4 regions of the Rhodococcus sp. P4_F5 genome follow, and region 4 is predicted to be linked to each of the others. Evidence: riboswitches for the same ligand, from Rfam matches in the RefSeq annotation. Region 4 holds a riboswitch; each other region holds the start of a gene.
The links. A riboswitch is a leader RNA that binds a small molecule or an ion and turns the genes downstream of it on or off. The one in region 4 is predicted to bind cobalamin.
Positions count from the first base shown of each region.

Region 1: linked by a shared signal. The riboswitch ahead of AC1DU4_RS05565 ((2Fe-2S) ferredoxin domain-containing protein) and the one ahead of AC1DU4_RS15195 (ABC transporter substrate-binding protein) in region 4 are both predicted to bind cobalamin.
Region 2: linked by a shared signal. The riboswitch ahead of AC1DU4_RS03265 (CbtB domain-containing protein) and the one ahead of AC1DU4_RS15195 (ABC transporter substrate-binding protein) in region 4 are both predicted to bind cobalamin.
Region 3: linked by a shared signal. The riboswitch ahead of cobN (cobaltochelatase subunit CobN) and the one ahead of AC1DU4_RS15195 (ABC transporter substrate-binding protein) in region 4 are both predicted to bind cobalamin.

Region 1 covers NZ_JBFUJP010000007.1:3,884-7,083, reverse strand. The annotation lists gene AC1DU4_RS05575 (YifB family Mg chelatase-like AAA ATPase) at 1-401, shown strand, start outside; gene dprA (DNA-processing protein DprA) at 398-1,513, shown strand; cobalamin riboswitch at 1,537-1,687, shown strand; gene AC1DU4_RS05565 ((2Fe-2S) ferredoxin domain-containing protein) at 1,715-2,485, shown strand; gene AC1DU4_RS05560 (AraC family transcriptional regulator) at 2,492-3,200, opposite strand, start outside.
Region 2 covers NZ_JBFUJP010000003.1:92,297-95,496, forward strand. The annotation lists gene AC1DU4_RS03255 (DsbA family oxidoreductase) at 1-618, shown strand, start outside; gene AC1DU4_RS03260 (CbtA family protein) at 750-1,598, opposite strand; gene AC1DU4_RS03265 (CbtB domain-containing protein) at 1,589-1,783, opposite strand; cobalamin riboswitch at 1,811-1,936, opposite strand; gene AC1DU4_RS03270 (TerD family protein) at 1,981-3,198, opposite strand.
Region 3 covers NZ_JBFUJP010000013.1:51,931-55,130, reverse strand. The annotation lists gene cobN (cobaltochelatase subunit CobN) at 1-1,345, opposite strand, end outside; adenosylcobalamin (AdoCbl) riboswitch at 1,388-1,478, opposite strand; gene cobG (precorrin-3B synthase) at 1,525-2,694, shown strand; gene AC1DU4_RS08450 (precorrin-8X methylmutase) at 2,714-3,200, shown strand, end outside.
Region 4 covers NZ_JBFUJP010000034.1:48,789-51,988, reverse strand. The annotation lists gene AC1DU4_RS15200 (FecCD family ABC transporter permease) at 1-1,002, opposite strand, end outside; gene AC1DU4_RS15195 (ABC transporter substrate-binding protein) at 999-2,009, opposite strand; cobalamin riboswitch at 2,040-2,226, opposite strand; gene AC1DU4_RS15190 (galactan 5-O-arabinofuranosyltransferase) at 2,226-3,200, opposite strand, start outside.

The DNA.
Region 1 (3,200 bases), on a different contig from region 4:
CGGGGCCGTTGCTGGACCGGGTGGACCTGCGGGTGCGGATGCGCGAGCTGTCCGTCGGGGCGCTCAACGGCGACGCCGCGGAGTCCACCGCGTCGGTGCGCGAGCGGGTGTCGACCGCACGCGCCGCCGCCGTCGCGCGCTGGCAGGAGTTCGGGTGGCGCACCAACGCCGAGGTGCCCGGTCCCGCCCTGCGGCAACGCTTTCGGCTGTCCCGGCGGGCCCTCGTGCCGCTCGAACGGGGGCTGCGGGAGGGTCAGATCACCGCCCGCGGCGCGGACCGCGCGCTGCGGGTGGCGTGGACGCTGTCCGACCTGGAGGGACTGCCGGTGCCGGGCGAGGACGAGGTGGGCCTGGCGCTGGGCTTCCGGGAGCTGGGCTTCAAGGATCGGAGCGGCGCGTGAACACCAGGGCGGCGGCCTGGGCGTACCTGTCCCAGGTGGCGCAGGGGCCGTGCGCGCCGCTGGTGGAACTGGTGCGGGCGGTCGGCCCCGAGGAGGCCGCGCGGGCCGTGCGCGGGGCGCAACTGCCGGAGGTGTTGCGCGCCCGGACGCAGGCGCGCCGGCACCTGGACACGGCCGAGCGGGACCTCGCGCTGGTCGAGCGGCTCGGCGGCCGACTTCTGACCCCCGACGACGAGGACTGGCCGGAGTGGAAGCTGCTCGCCTTCGACGGGGTCGAGCCCCGGGCGGACCGGGAGTCGGCGCCGCCGCTGGCGCTGTGGGTGCTCGGCGGCGGTTCGGTGGCGGGGCTGACCGAACGCGCGGTCGCGGTGGTGGGGACCCGGGCGGCCAGCGGCTACGGCGAGCACGCGACGAGTCAGTTCGTCGACGACCTGGCGGGGGAGGGCTGGACCGTGGTCTCCGGGGCGGCCTACGGCATCGACGGCGCCGCGCACCGGGCGGCGCTGGCGGCGGGCACGCCGACCGTGGCGGTGCTGGCCTGCGGGGTGGACCGGGCCTACCCCGCGGGCCACGGGCGGCTGCTGCGGGAGATCGCGAAGGAGGGCCTGGTGGTCAGCGAGTACGCGCCCGGTACGCCGCCGGCCCGGTACCGGTTCCTGGCGCGGAACCGGCTGGTCGCGGCGCTGGCGAACGCGGTCCTGGTGGTCGAGGCCGGTGCCCGCAGCGGGGCCCGCAACACCGCCGCCTGGGCCGCGCGCCTGGGCCGGCCGGTCCTGGCGGTGCCGGGGCCGGTGACCTCCGCCGCGTCGGTGGGCTGTCACCGGATGATCCGGGACGGCGAGGCCCGGCTGGCGGCGCGGGCGGCGGACGTCGCCGAGGCGGCCGGGCCGATCGAGGTGGGGGAGCCGGAGTCCGGTCCGGCGCGCCGGCTGGACGGGCTGTCGGCAAGGGCGGCGCAGGTGTACGAAGCGTTCCCGGCGTCGGGTTCGGTTGGGGTGCGGGAACTCTCGGAGGGGTCGGGGTTGCCACTGAACTCGGTGCGGGGCGCGTTGCCGGTGTTGGAGATGAGCGGGTTGATCGACTCGGACGAGACGGGTTGGTTCCGGCGGTGAGGCGAAACGGTCGCGGGGACGGGCGGATTCGGGCGGACGTGGGTGCGATAGCCTGCAGCGGTCATGATCGTCGAGGTCATGGGAAGCCGGTGCGAATCCGGCGCGGTCCCGCCACTGTGAGTGCCTCCCCGCGGGAGGCACGTAGCCAGATACCACCCTCGTCGACGCTCGATCACGCCACGAGGATGGACCGATCACACGATGAATGTTGCAGGCGGAGCCCTGTCCGCGCCACGAGCAGAGCGCGCGGACCGCCGCGGCCGGCGGACCGTGCTGGTGCTGCGGCCGACGGTCAGCGGGGTCGACGAGAAGTCCGCGGAGCGGCTGCTGCGCGAGGTGCGCGGCCACCGGGACGGCGACGTCACCCTGGCCTACCTCGACGCGGCCACCCCGACGCTGCACGACGCCCTCGACGCGGCCGTCGCCGACGGCCTGGGCGCGGTGCTGCTGCTGCCGGTGGCGGTCCCGCGCGACCGCTACCTGATCACCTGGACGCAGAGGGCCGTCGCGAACTGGCGCGAGACGCGCGCCGGCGCCGACCTCCTGGTCACCTTCGGCGAGGACACCGGCGCCGAGACCGCCGTCGCCGCGGCAGTGGCGTCGGCCTGCGACGGTGCGGGATCGGCCGTCACGGCGAGCCCCGCCTCGTACCGCAGCCCCGCCTGGTCGGAGATCGAACCGCACCGCGACCACGTGCTGGTGTGCAAGGGGCCCCGGTGCATGGCCTACGGCGCCGGGCCGGTGCACCGCGCGCTGACCGCGGCCGCGAAGGCGGCGCCGCAGCCCGCACTGATGGTGACCGCGTCTGGCTGCCTGAGCCCGTGCAACCTGGGGCCGCTGGTGGTCGTCTACCCCCGCGGGGAGTGGTTCGCCGGGCTCGACCCGGACGACGCCGAGACCCTGGTGGCGGACCTGGTGTGCGGGACGGACGAACTCACGGGCAAGCGGGTTCGCGGGGGTTTCGACGACTGACGGCGCTCACCGAGGTCCGGAGCCCTCGCGGGGGCTGATCTGGACGGCGCGCCACTCGCTTGGTGTCTGATCGAACTGGCTTCGAAACCACCTCGTGAAGCTGCCGGGGGTGGAGAACCCCAGCAGCAGGGCGACCTCGGTCAGCGAGTACCGCGGGTTCGTCACGAACCGTTCGGCGAACGAGATGCGCACCGAGTTGAGCACCGAGGTGAACGTCTCGCCGGACGCCGCGAGCTGCCGGTGCACGGTCCGCCGGTCCACCCCGAGGCTCCGGGCGACCTGCTCGACGGAACAGCGGCCGGTGGGCAACAGGACCTCGATCAGCTCGCGGGTCCGGTCCAACGCCGTCGTCTCCGTGGAGGCGGGGAGCCCGTCCAGGAGTTGCCGGGCGTAGGGCCGCAGCAGCTCGTCGGACAGCTGGTTCGGGGCATTGAGATCGTTGGCGTAGAACACGATGCCCGTGGTCTCGTACTCGAATTCCACCGTGTTGCCGAATATTCGGCGATACGTGCTGGTGTCTGCCGGCGCGGGATGCGTGAAACCGACCGTGACGGGCTGCCAGCGGGAGCCGAGGAAGCCGCGAAGGATCTGATGGGTCGCGCCGACGGCGAGCTCGATCGACTGACGGGAGTCGACGGTCTCGCCGAGGTCCAGGCCGATCCGTAGCGTGGCCAGTCCGCTGGCCTCGGTCAACCGGATTCGCAGGGCCTCGTTG
Region 2 (3,200 bases), on a different contig from region 4:
CTCGAGAAGTTCGAGCACCGTGACCAGGTCCGGGTGCAGTGGCGCTCGTACCAGCTCCTGCCCGACCGCCCGGTCGGCGCACGGATCAGCAACATCGACGAGGTCGCCGCGCGCAAGGGCCTGTCCGCGGCCGAGGCGCAGCAGCTGGCGGCCCGCGTCACCGCCGTCGCGGCCGAGGACGGCCTGGTGATGGACTTCGACATCGCGATTTCCGCCAACACCTTCGACGCGCACCGGCTGGTCCACCTGGCCGGCGACCGCACCGACGAGGTGATGGAGGCGTTGTTCCGGGCGCACTTCACACAGGGCCGGGTGGTGGACGACCGCGAGGAACTGGTCGCCATCGCCGCCGAGGTGGGTCTGGACGCCGACGAGATCCGGGCGGCCCTGGAGACCGACACCGCCGCCGATCAGGTGCGGGCCGAGACCGAGGAGGCCCAGCGGCTCGGGATCAACGGCGTGCCGTTCTTCGCGGTGAACCGGGCGATCGGTGTCTCGGGGGCGCAGCCCGTCGAGGTGTTCACCCAACTGCTCGAGCAGGCGTTCGCCCAGTCCGGCGCGATCGTCACAGTCGACGGTGACGGTGGCGCCTGCACCGACGACACCTGCGCGGTCTGAGCGGCCACCCCTACGCCTGACCGAATGTCGCATTCGTTCACCTCAGCTGAACGAATGCGACATTCGGTCGGTGTTGCGGGTCGGTGTTGCGGGTCGGTGTTGCGGGTCGGTGTTGCGTTGCGCGGTGGGGGTCAGCGACCGGCGACGGCGACCGCTGAGCGCGTACGGGCGGCGCGTTCGGTGAGGAAGGCGAAGCCCAGCCCGAGCGCCAGCCACAGCGTGGCCTGGACTGTGAGCGAGGAGATCCGGAACTCCCAGAGCAGGGAGGCCGGGAAGTCGCTGCCCACCTCGTCGACGTCGGGCAGCGCCAGGTAGCCGACGCCGACGACCACCAGGAACGCGAGCAGCGGGGCCGCGATCCGGACCGTCAGGAAGTCGTTGGCCGCCACGATCCTGGCGGCGTACGCGGCGACGGCGACGGCCAGCAGCCCGAGGACCACCGATGCCAGCCACAGCAGCGTCCGCTTGTCGATGGTGTCCGGGTCGCCCACCGCGGGCGGGTTCGCCGGGTACTTGAAGAACGGCACGGCCTCGATCGCGAGCCACCCCAGCCCGGCCAGCGCCAACGCGAGCACGGGTGCGGACAGCGTGCTCGCGCGCCGCGCGTAGTAGGTCACCGAGGCGTAGATGGCGCCGAGGGCGAGGCCGGCGAGCGCGGTGGCCAGGAACAGGCCCGCCCGCTGCCCGTCCCGGCTGACCAGCGCGTCCTCGCCGTGCGAGTGGGCCGCGTCGGTCTCGGCCGCGGTGGCCGCGGCGCCCGGGGCGGGGTGCTCGTGGGCCTCGGAAGTGGCGTGTTCGTGGGCCTCGGCCGCGGACGGCTCGGCCTCGGCGGCCGCGGATGCCGACTCCTCGATGGCGATGGCCGCGTTGACGTGCGGCTCGCCGATCACGAACGCGACGGCACCGGCCAGCAGCCCGGCGACGAGGCCGGCCAGCAGCCCGCGGATGAGGAGGTTCTTGAAGGACTCGGTCAGTGGCACGGCAGGCCCAGCAGGTGGCGACCGTCGTGCATCAGCTCGTGCATGTACATGCCGGTGCGAGAGACCGCGCCCTGGTCGAAACCGACCAGGTACAGCGTCAACATCGCGAGCAGTACGACGCCCGCGATGATCATCGCGATGCCGATGGAATCGGTTGCCCTGCTGGGGGCGTGAACGTAAGCCATGGTTCCTCCTGGGATTTCGCGTCCCTAAAAAATCCTGGCGATGATGACGGTGTCTGGCTGTCGAGGCTGACGAACGCCTCGATCACAGTGGCGCGACCGCTCCGGACTTGCACCGGATTCCCGTCCACCATCGCATTACCCGCAGACTTTCGCACCTGATGCGAAGTCGTGTCAATCGGGTCCCCGAAGGGCGAGGGTCAGTCGCCGAGGAAGGGGTGGAGGTGCTTGGCGGCCTTCTGCGGCGTCTTCGCGTCGACACCCTCCCCGACGGCCTGCAGTTTCCAGCCACCTGCCTGCCGGTAAACCTTGGCCATCACCATGGCGGTGAACGGCATGCCGCCCTTCAGCGTGAACCGCGCGAGCTCGGCCTGGATCGTGGCGTCGACGAGCCGGCAGAACGCGTTGTCGACCTGCTCGAACGTCTGCCCCCGGAACGAGGTCACGACGAAGACGATCGTGGTCACCCGGGCGGAGACGGCGCTCAGGTCCACCGCGATCACCTCGTCGTCACCGTCACCGTCGCCGGTGAGGTTGTCGCCGGAGTGGACGATCGAGTTGTCGGTGGACTTCAGCTTCCCGAAGTAGACGACCTCGGCCAACTCGGTGCCGGCGAACAGCAGCGCGGAGGCGTCGAGGTCGATGTTCGCCTGGCGCGCGCCGAACCGGCCGCGGGTGACGACGGGATCCCAGCCCAGGCCCATCCGGATCTGGGTGAGTGCGACACCGCCGTCCTTCTTCAGGGTGACCTTCTGGCCCTTGGTCAGGCTGACGGGCCTGCTCTTGGTCAGGCTGACCTCCGCAGGTGCCGCAGGTGCCGCAGGTGGCGCGGGTGCCGCGGGTGCCGCAGGTGCCGCAGGTGCCGCGGGCGGCGCCGGGGGAGCCGGCGGTGCAGCGGGGGTGGGGGCCGGCTCGTCGTCGACCGACACCCCGTGGTCGGTGACCAGCGCCGCGAAGCCCCCGGCGTAGCCCTGGCCCACCGCCCGCACCTTCCAACCACCCTGGCGGCGGTACAGCTCGAGCGCAATGACGATCGACTCGCTGTCCAGGCCGTCGATCCGGTACTCGTACAGCATGTTTCCCGCGGTGTCGGCGACCCGCGCCGTCGGGGCGGCGAACCGGCCGAAGCTGCCGGTGGGGTCGTCGAGGGTGATCACCGCGCGCACCTGCTCGACGTCCGCCGGCACCGCGCCGAGCGAGACCGCGAGCTCGGCGGACTGACCGGGCACACCCGGCTGCAGGCGCACGCCCGGACCGGTCGGCTGGTTGAAGAAGACGAAGTCCTGGTCCGAGCGGACCTTGCCCTGCGCGGTGACCAGCAGCGCGGACAGGTCGGCGGCGGCGGTGAGCGCGAGTGAGACAACGACGTCGTCGACGGTCAGGGTCGCGTTCTGGCCCTTGGTGAGCTGCTCTGGCACGG
Region 3 (3,200 bases), on a different contig from region 4:
ACAGCTCACCCGGCGCGGCGCCCCAGTGCTCCTCGACGCCCTCGCGCAGGTCCGCGGGCAGCGTGTCGAACCACTGCCGGTAGCGGGCCGCGGAGATGCGGATCGGGTTGCCCTCGAGCTGCTCGGCGGTCAGCCAGTCCGGGTCCTGACCGCCCGCCGCGATCAGCGCGTGGATCAGCGCGTCGCCGTCCCCGGCCGCCAGCCCCGGCAGTGCGTCCTCGCCGTCGAGCGGGCCGAGATCGTAACCGGCGTCACGCATCTGCGTGAGCAGCGCGATCGCGCTGGCAGGGGTGTCCAGGCCGACGGCGTTGCCGATCCGGGCGTGCTTGGTCGGGTAGGCCGACAGCATCAGCGCGATCCGCTTGTCCGCGACCGGGATGTGCCGCAGCCGGGCGTGGCGTACCGCGATGCCGGCCACCCGGGCCGCGCGCTCGGGGTCGGGGACGTAGCTGGTCAGGCCGTCGGCGTCGATCTCCTTGAACGAGAACGGCACCGTGATCAGCCGCCCGTCGAACTCGGGCACGGCGACCTGGGTCGCGACGTCCATCGGCGAGAGGCCGTCGTCGTTGGCCTCCCAGGTCTCACGACTGCTGGTCAGGCACAGGCCCTGCAGGATCGGCACGTCCAGCGCCGCGAGTTCGGTGACGTCCCAGGCCTCGTCGTCGCCGCCCGCGGTGGCGCCCGCGGGCCGGGTGCCGCCGGCGGCCAGCACGGTCACGACCATCGCGTCGGCCGCGCGCAGGGCGTCGAGCAACTCCGGCTCCGCGGTGCGCAGCGAGGCACAGAAGATCGGCAGCGCCCGGGCGCCGCGGTCCTCGATCGCCCGGCACAGCGCCTCGACGTATGCGGTGTTCCCGGCCAGGTGCTGCGCGCGGTAGTAGAGCACCGCGACGGTCGCGTCGGCCTCCGGCACGGCGGACGGCCGATCCAGGTGACCCCAGGTGGGGGTGTGCGTGGGCGCGTCGAACCCGAGGCCCGTCAGCAGCACCGTGTCGGAGAGGAAGTTGGACAGCTGCAGCAGGTTCTCCGACCCGCCCTCCGCGAGGTAGGCGTGGGCCTCCGCGGCGACGCCGCCGGGCACCGTGGACAGCTCCATCAGCTCGGCGTCCGGGGCCAGCTCGCCGCCGAGCACGACGGTCGGCAGGCCCGCCGCGAGCACCGCGTCCAGGCCCTCCTCCCAGGCGCGCTTGCCGCCGAGGATCCGCACCACCACCAGGTCGACGCCGTCGAGCAGGGCGGGCAGGTCGTCGACGAGCAGCCGGGCGGGGTTGGCCCAGCGGTAGTCGGCGCCGCTGGAACGGGCACTGAGCAGGTCGGTGTCGGACGTCGACAACAGCAGGATCACGGGTGAGGCCTCCTCGGGGTCTCGCGCCCCATTGGTTCCGGACGGCAGCACACGAGTGTCTGACTCCCCGGCCGTGCCGGGTCACAGTGGCGCGACCGCACCGGATTCACACCGGTTTCCTCGTGAGCTGTCGCAAGCGCCGCTGAGCCTACCGGTGCGCGGAACGTAACCTGGAGACGATGTCCGCGAACCCGAATTCCCCCCGACCGGCCACCGGCGACCGGTCCCGCCCCGACGCCTGCCCGGGCGCCCTGCAGGTGCACCAGGCCGCCGACGGCGCGCTGGCCCGGGTGCGGCTGCCCGGCGGCGCGTTGACCGCCGCGCAGTTGCAGACGCTCGCCACCGCGGCCCACGACCTCGCCGGCGGCGAGCTCGAGCTCACCTCCCGCGGCAACATCCAGCTGCGGGCCGTGACCGACCCGGCCGCGTTCGCGGACCGGCTCGCCGAAGCCGGGCTGTTGCCCTCGCCCAGCCACGAGCGGGTGCGCAACATCCTGGCCAGCCCCCTCTCCGGACGGATCGGCGGGCGGGTGGACGTGCGCGGCTGGGTCCAGGACCTCGACCGCGGGTTGTGCGCCGATCCCGCGCTGGCCGCGCTGCCGGGACGGGTGATGTTCTCCCTCGACGACGGCCGCGGCGACGTCTCCGGGCTGTCGGCGGACCTGGGCCTGCACGCCGTCGGGGCCGACGAGGTGGCGCTGGTGCTGGCGGGCCGCGACCACGGCGCCCGGATCCCCGCGGCCGACGGCGTCGAGGTGCTCCTCGCCGCCGCGCGCCTGCTGCTCGAGATCCGCGAGGACCAGTGGCGCCTGCACGAGATCGACGGCGGCGTAGAGCGTCTGCTGAGCGGGCTGGGCCTGAGCGCCGGGACCGCCGACACCGTCGACCTGCCCGCGGTGGGCACCGGGCCCATCGGCTGGCTCGACCACGGCGACGGCGCGGTGACCCTCGCCGCCGGGCTCGCGCTCGGCACCATGAGCGCCCGGGTCGCGGAGTTCCTGGCGGCGGTGGACAAGCCGCTCGTCGTCACGCCCTGGCGTTCGGTGCTGGTCTGCGACCTAGACGACTGGACGGCCGAGCAGGTGGTGCGGGTGCTCGCGCCGATGGGCCTGATTTTCGACGAGAACTCGCCGTGGCTGCAGGTCAGCGCGTGCACGGGGCGTCCGGGATGCGGCAAGGCGCTGGCCGACGTGCGGGCCGACCTGGGCGCGGCGCTGGCGGCCGGCGAGATCGGCGAGGGCCGTCAGCACTGGGCGGGCTGCGAGCGAAAGTGCGGCCGACCGCGCGGCGAGGTTACCGACGTGGTGGCCACCGGCGACGGCTACCGGGTGGATCGGCCGTCGTCCTGAAGCCACTATCGTGGTCCGCATGACCGACTACATCCGCGACGGGGCAGAGATCTACCGTCAGTCCTTCGCCACGATCCGCGCCGAGGCTGACCTGACCCGGTTCCCCGCGGACGTCTCGCAGACGGTGGTGCGGATGATCCACGCCTGCGGCCAGGTCGACCTCGTCGACGACGTCGCCTTCTCCCCCGGTGTGGTCTCCGCCGCGCGTGCCGCGTTGCGCGCCGGCGCCCCGATCCTCTGCGACGCGACGATGGTGGCCTCCGGAGTCACCCGAAAGCGCTTGCCCGCCAACAACGAAGTGCTCTGCCTGCTGGCGGACCCGCGGGTCCCGGTGATCGCGGAGCAGCTGGGCAACACCCGCTCCGCCGCGGCGCTGGAGCTGTGGGGCCCGAAGCTCGAGGGCGCGGTGGTCGCGATCGGCAACGCACCGACCGCGCTGTTCCACCTCCTCGACATGATCGACCAGGGCGCGCCCCGTCCGGCGGCGATCATCGGCTGCCCGGTCG
Region 4 (3,200 bases):
GGCGGTGACGATGCTGATGGGCAGTTCCCGCCCGGGCATGACCGTGCGGGCGGCGATGTCGGCCCACACCAGCAACAGGGCGCCCACCAGAGCGACCACCGGGAGCAGGCGCGCGTGCAGCGGCCCGACGAGCATCCGGGCCGCGTGCGGCACCACGAGTCCGACGAAGCCGATGATGCCGGCCTGCGCCACCAGCGCCGCCGTGCACAGCGACGCCACCACGTACAGCACCCAACGCGACCGCTCGACGTTGGTGCCGAGGCTCGCGGCGGCACGCTCACCGAACGCGAACGAGTCCAGTACCCGGCTGTAGGCCAGGAAGATCGTCATCGTCGCGGCGACGACGACGAGGATGCCGACCAGACCCGACCAGCGCACGCCGGCCACCGAGCCGAGAGTCCAGTTCAGCACCCGGTGGGCGGAGTCGCGGTCGCCGAACAGCACCAACGCCGACGTCAGCGCCGCGGCCAACTGCCCCACCGCGATACCGGCGAGGACGAGTCGACCGGGCAGCAGCGCCCCGGACCGGGACGTCGCGATGACGAACACCAGCAGCAGGCTCCCGAGGGCACCGAGGAATGCTGCGGACGAGACGGCGCCGAATCCCAAGGCGCCCACCGCACTCGCGCCGGTCGTCAACGCCAGGACCGCACCCAACGACGCGCCCCCGGACATGCCGAGCAGGTAGGGGTCGGCCAGCTGGTTGCCGGTCAGCGACTGCAGCACCGCGCCGCACAGGGCGAGTCCCGCGCCGATCGCCGCGGCCGCCAGTACCCGTGGCATCCGCAGGTCCACGACGATGTGGGTGGTGAGCAGGTCAGTGCCCGGGCCGATGCCGAGGCGTCCGGCGATCGACTCGACGACTGTGCCGATCGACAGGTCGGCCGCGCCGATCGCGACCCCGGCCGCGCAGCTCACCACGAGCAGCGCGACCAGGATCACCGACCAGCCGGTGCTGGTCGCCGCGGCTACCCGGGCCGGCACCCGGGTCGTCGGACTCATGCCCCGTTGCCGCCCAGCTGCTCGGCGACCAGGCTCGCGCCCTCGATGGTGCGCGGTCCCGGCGTGCTCGCCGAGAACGGGACCACGACGAACGCGTCGTCCCGCACGGCCTTCAGGTCCTTCAGGGCCGGGTCGCTCCGCATGTAGTTCTTCTTCTCCTCGGCCGTGTCCCACGACGCGTCGGCGAGGACGATGACGTCGGGATTCGCGGCCAGCACCGTCTCCCAGCTGCCGTCGAGCCACGCGCCGTCGGCGTTCGCGAAGACGTTGGTCCCGCCGACCGCATCGATGATCAGCTGAGGTCCGCCGGCGTTGCCGCCGACGTACGGGGTGTCGGTGTTGCTGTCGTACCAGAAGATGCTCTTGCCCTTCGCGGGCGCCGCGGCCTCGATGCCGCTGAGGGTCTCGCGCATCTGCGCGACGACGGCGTCGGCCTCGGACTCGCGGCCGAACAGGGTCCCGTAGTCGGTGACCTCGGTGCCGATCGAATCCCAGGACACGGCGGGACGGGTCGACTTGTCCTTGCAGCCGAACGGGGAGACGTAGGTGGCGACACCGAGGGCGTCGAACGACTCGTGCGAGCCGACGGCCTTGTCGTCGAACGCGCTCGAGTACGACGCGAGCACCAGGTCGGGCTTGACCTCGAGCAGGGCCTCGCGGCTCGGGTAGTCCTTCTCGTCGAGCGACGGGACCTGCGCGTAGGCGGAGGCCCACTGCGGTGCGATGGTGTCGTCGAGGTAGGCCGTGCCGGCCATCCGGTCCTGGGCGCCGATCGACAGCGCCGTTTCGGTGGCGCCCTGGTTGAGGGTGACGCCGCGCTCGGCGGGTCCGGCGAGGGTGACTGTGCGACCGCAGCTCTGCAGGGAGATCGCAGCGGTGTCGCCGTCGGAGTCCGACGACCCGCCACACGCGGACAGGGTGAGGGCGGCAGCGATCGACAGTGCCGCGGAGGAGATGACCCGGGGGGAGATACGCGAGCGAGCTCGCGACGAAACGAGGGTGCGCAAAGCGACCCGCCTTCCATGACTCGTGGAAAACATCAGGGCTGCGTCACGGCCGGTCTCCTGGCTTCGCAGGGATGACCGGCGACCGCACCTTCCCAGATGCCTGCGCACCCAGTGGTCGGAGCTCGAGCCCCAAGCGGTCGACGTACCTGCTCACAGTGGCGAGTACCGCGCCGGTTTCACACCGGACTTCCCGAACACCGTGACAACAAGTGGACCCTAACCGACGCGGGTGACCACCACGAAAGGCCCGGCCTCGGTGACCGAGAACCGCGGGTCCTCGAACAGCTTCTCCGGGAACGTCACGGTGTAGCGGCGCACGTTCGGGTCGTTCGGGTACACGTCCTCCGCGAGGCGCAGGGTGTACCCGTCGTCGGACTGGCGGAAGACGAACGTGTCGGGGCCCCGCAGGCCGGTCGCGTCCATCGCCTCGATCAGCTCGTCGGGGGTCTGCAGTTCCGTCCAGGACTCGATGTAGGCGGCCCGCCTGTCGAACTGCGCCAACGGGTTTGCGTAGTGCGAGGTGAGCCCCTGGAACCCGAAATACGGGTAGAAGCTCAGGAAGCTGGTGTCGGCGGTGAGCACCACGGTGTCGGACCGCGGGCCGGGGCGCTGCGCCTGGATCGCCTCGTCCACCGCCGCGTAGTAGGCGGCGGCGCCCGGCGGACGCTGGTCCGCGCGCACCCCGTCGCCGTCCGTGTCGGTGTAGGCGATGGTGATCTCCGGCGCCAGCAGGTGCGGGATGGACTGGGCGAACGCGAGCGCGCCGAGCGCGCCCACCGCCACCACCGCGGCCTTGACCCGGGGGTTCTCGCTGGTCGCGAGGATCAGCCAGCGGGCGAAGTCGACGAAGCCGAAAACACCTGCGGCGCCGAGCAACACGATGAGCACCGGCTCGAGCCGGAAGGACAGCAGGGTGGTGCCGACCGCCGTCGCCGCCATCGACATCAGGACCCACAGGTACGCCGCGACCACGCCGAGGCCCAGCGCCTGCGCGCGCCGCGACGAGGCGGCGCGACCGGCCAGCCACACCGTGCCGAGCAGGCACAGCGCCCCGGTCAGGTCGCCGTCGAACATCGGCAGCGGCAGGTCCGCGCCGGCCTCGGGCAGGTAGTGGGTGGCGGAGCCGGTGCCCGACAGCGTGCCGGTGCGCAGCGCGCTGAGGAACGGCAGCCACACGATCAGCGCGATCAG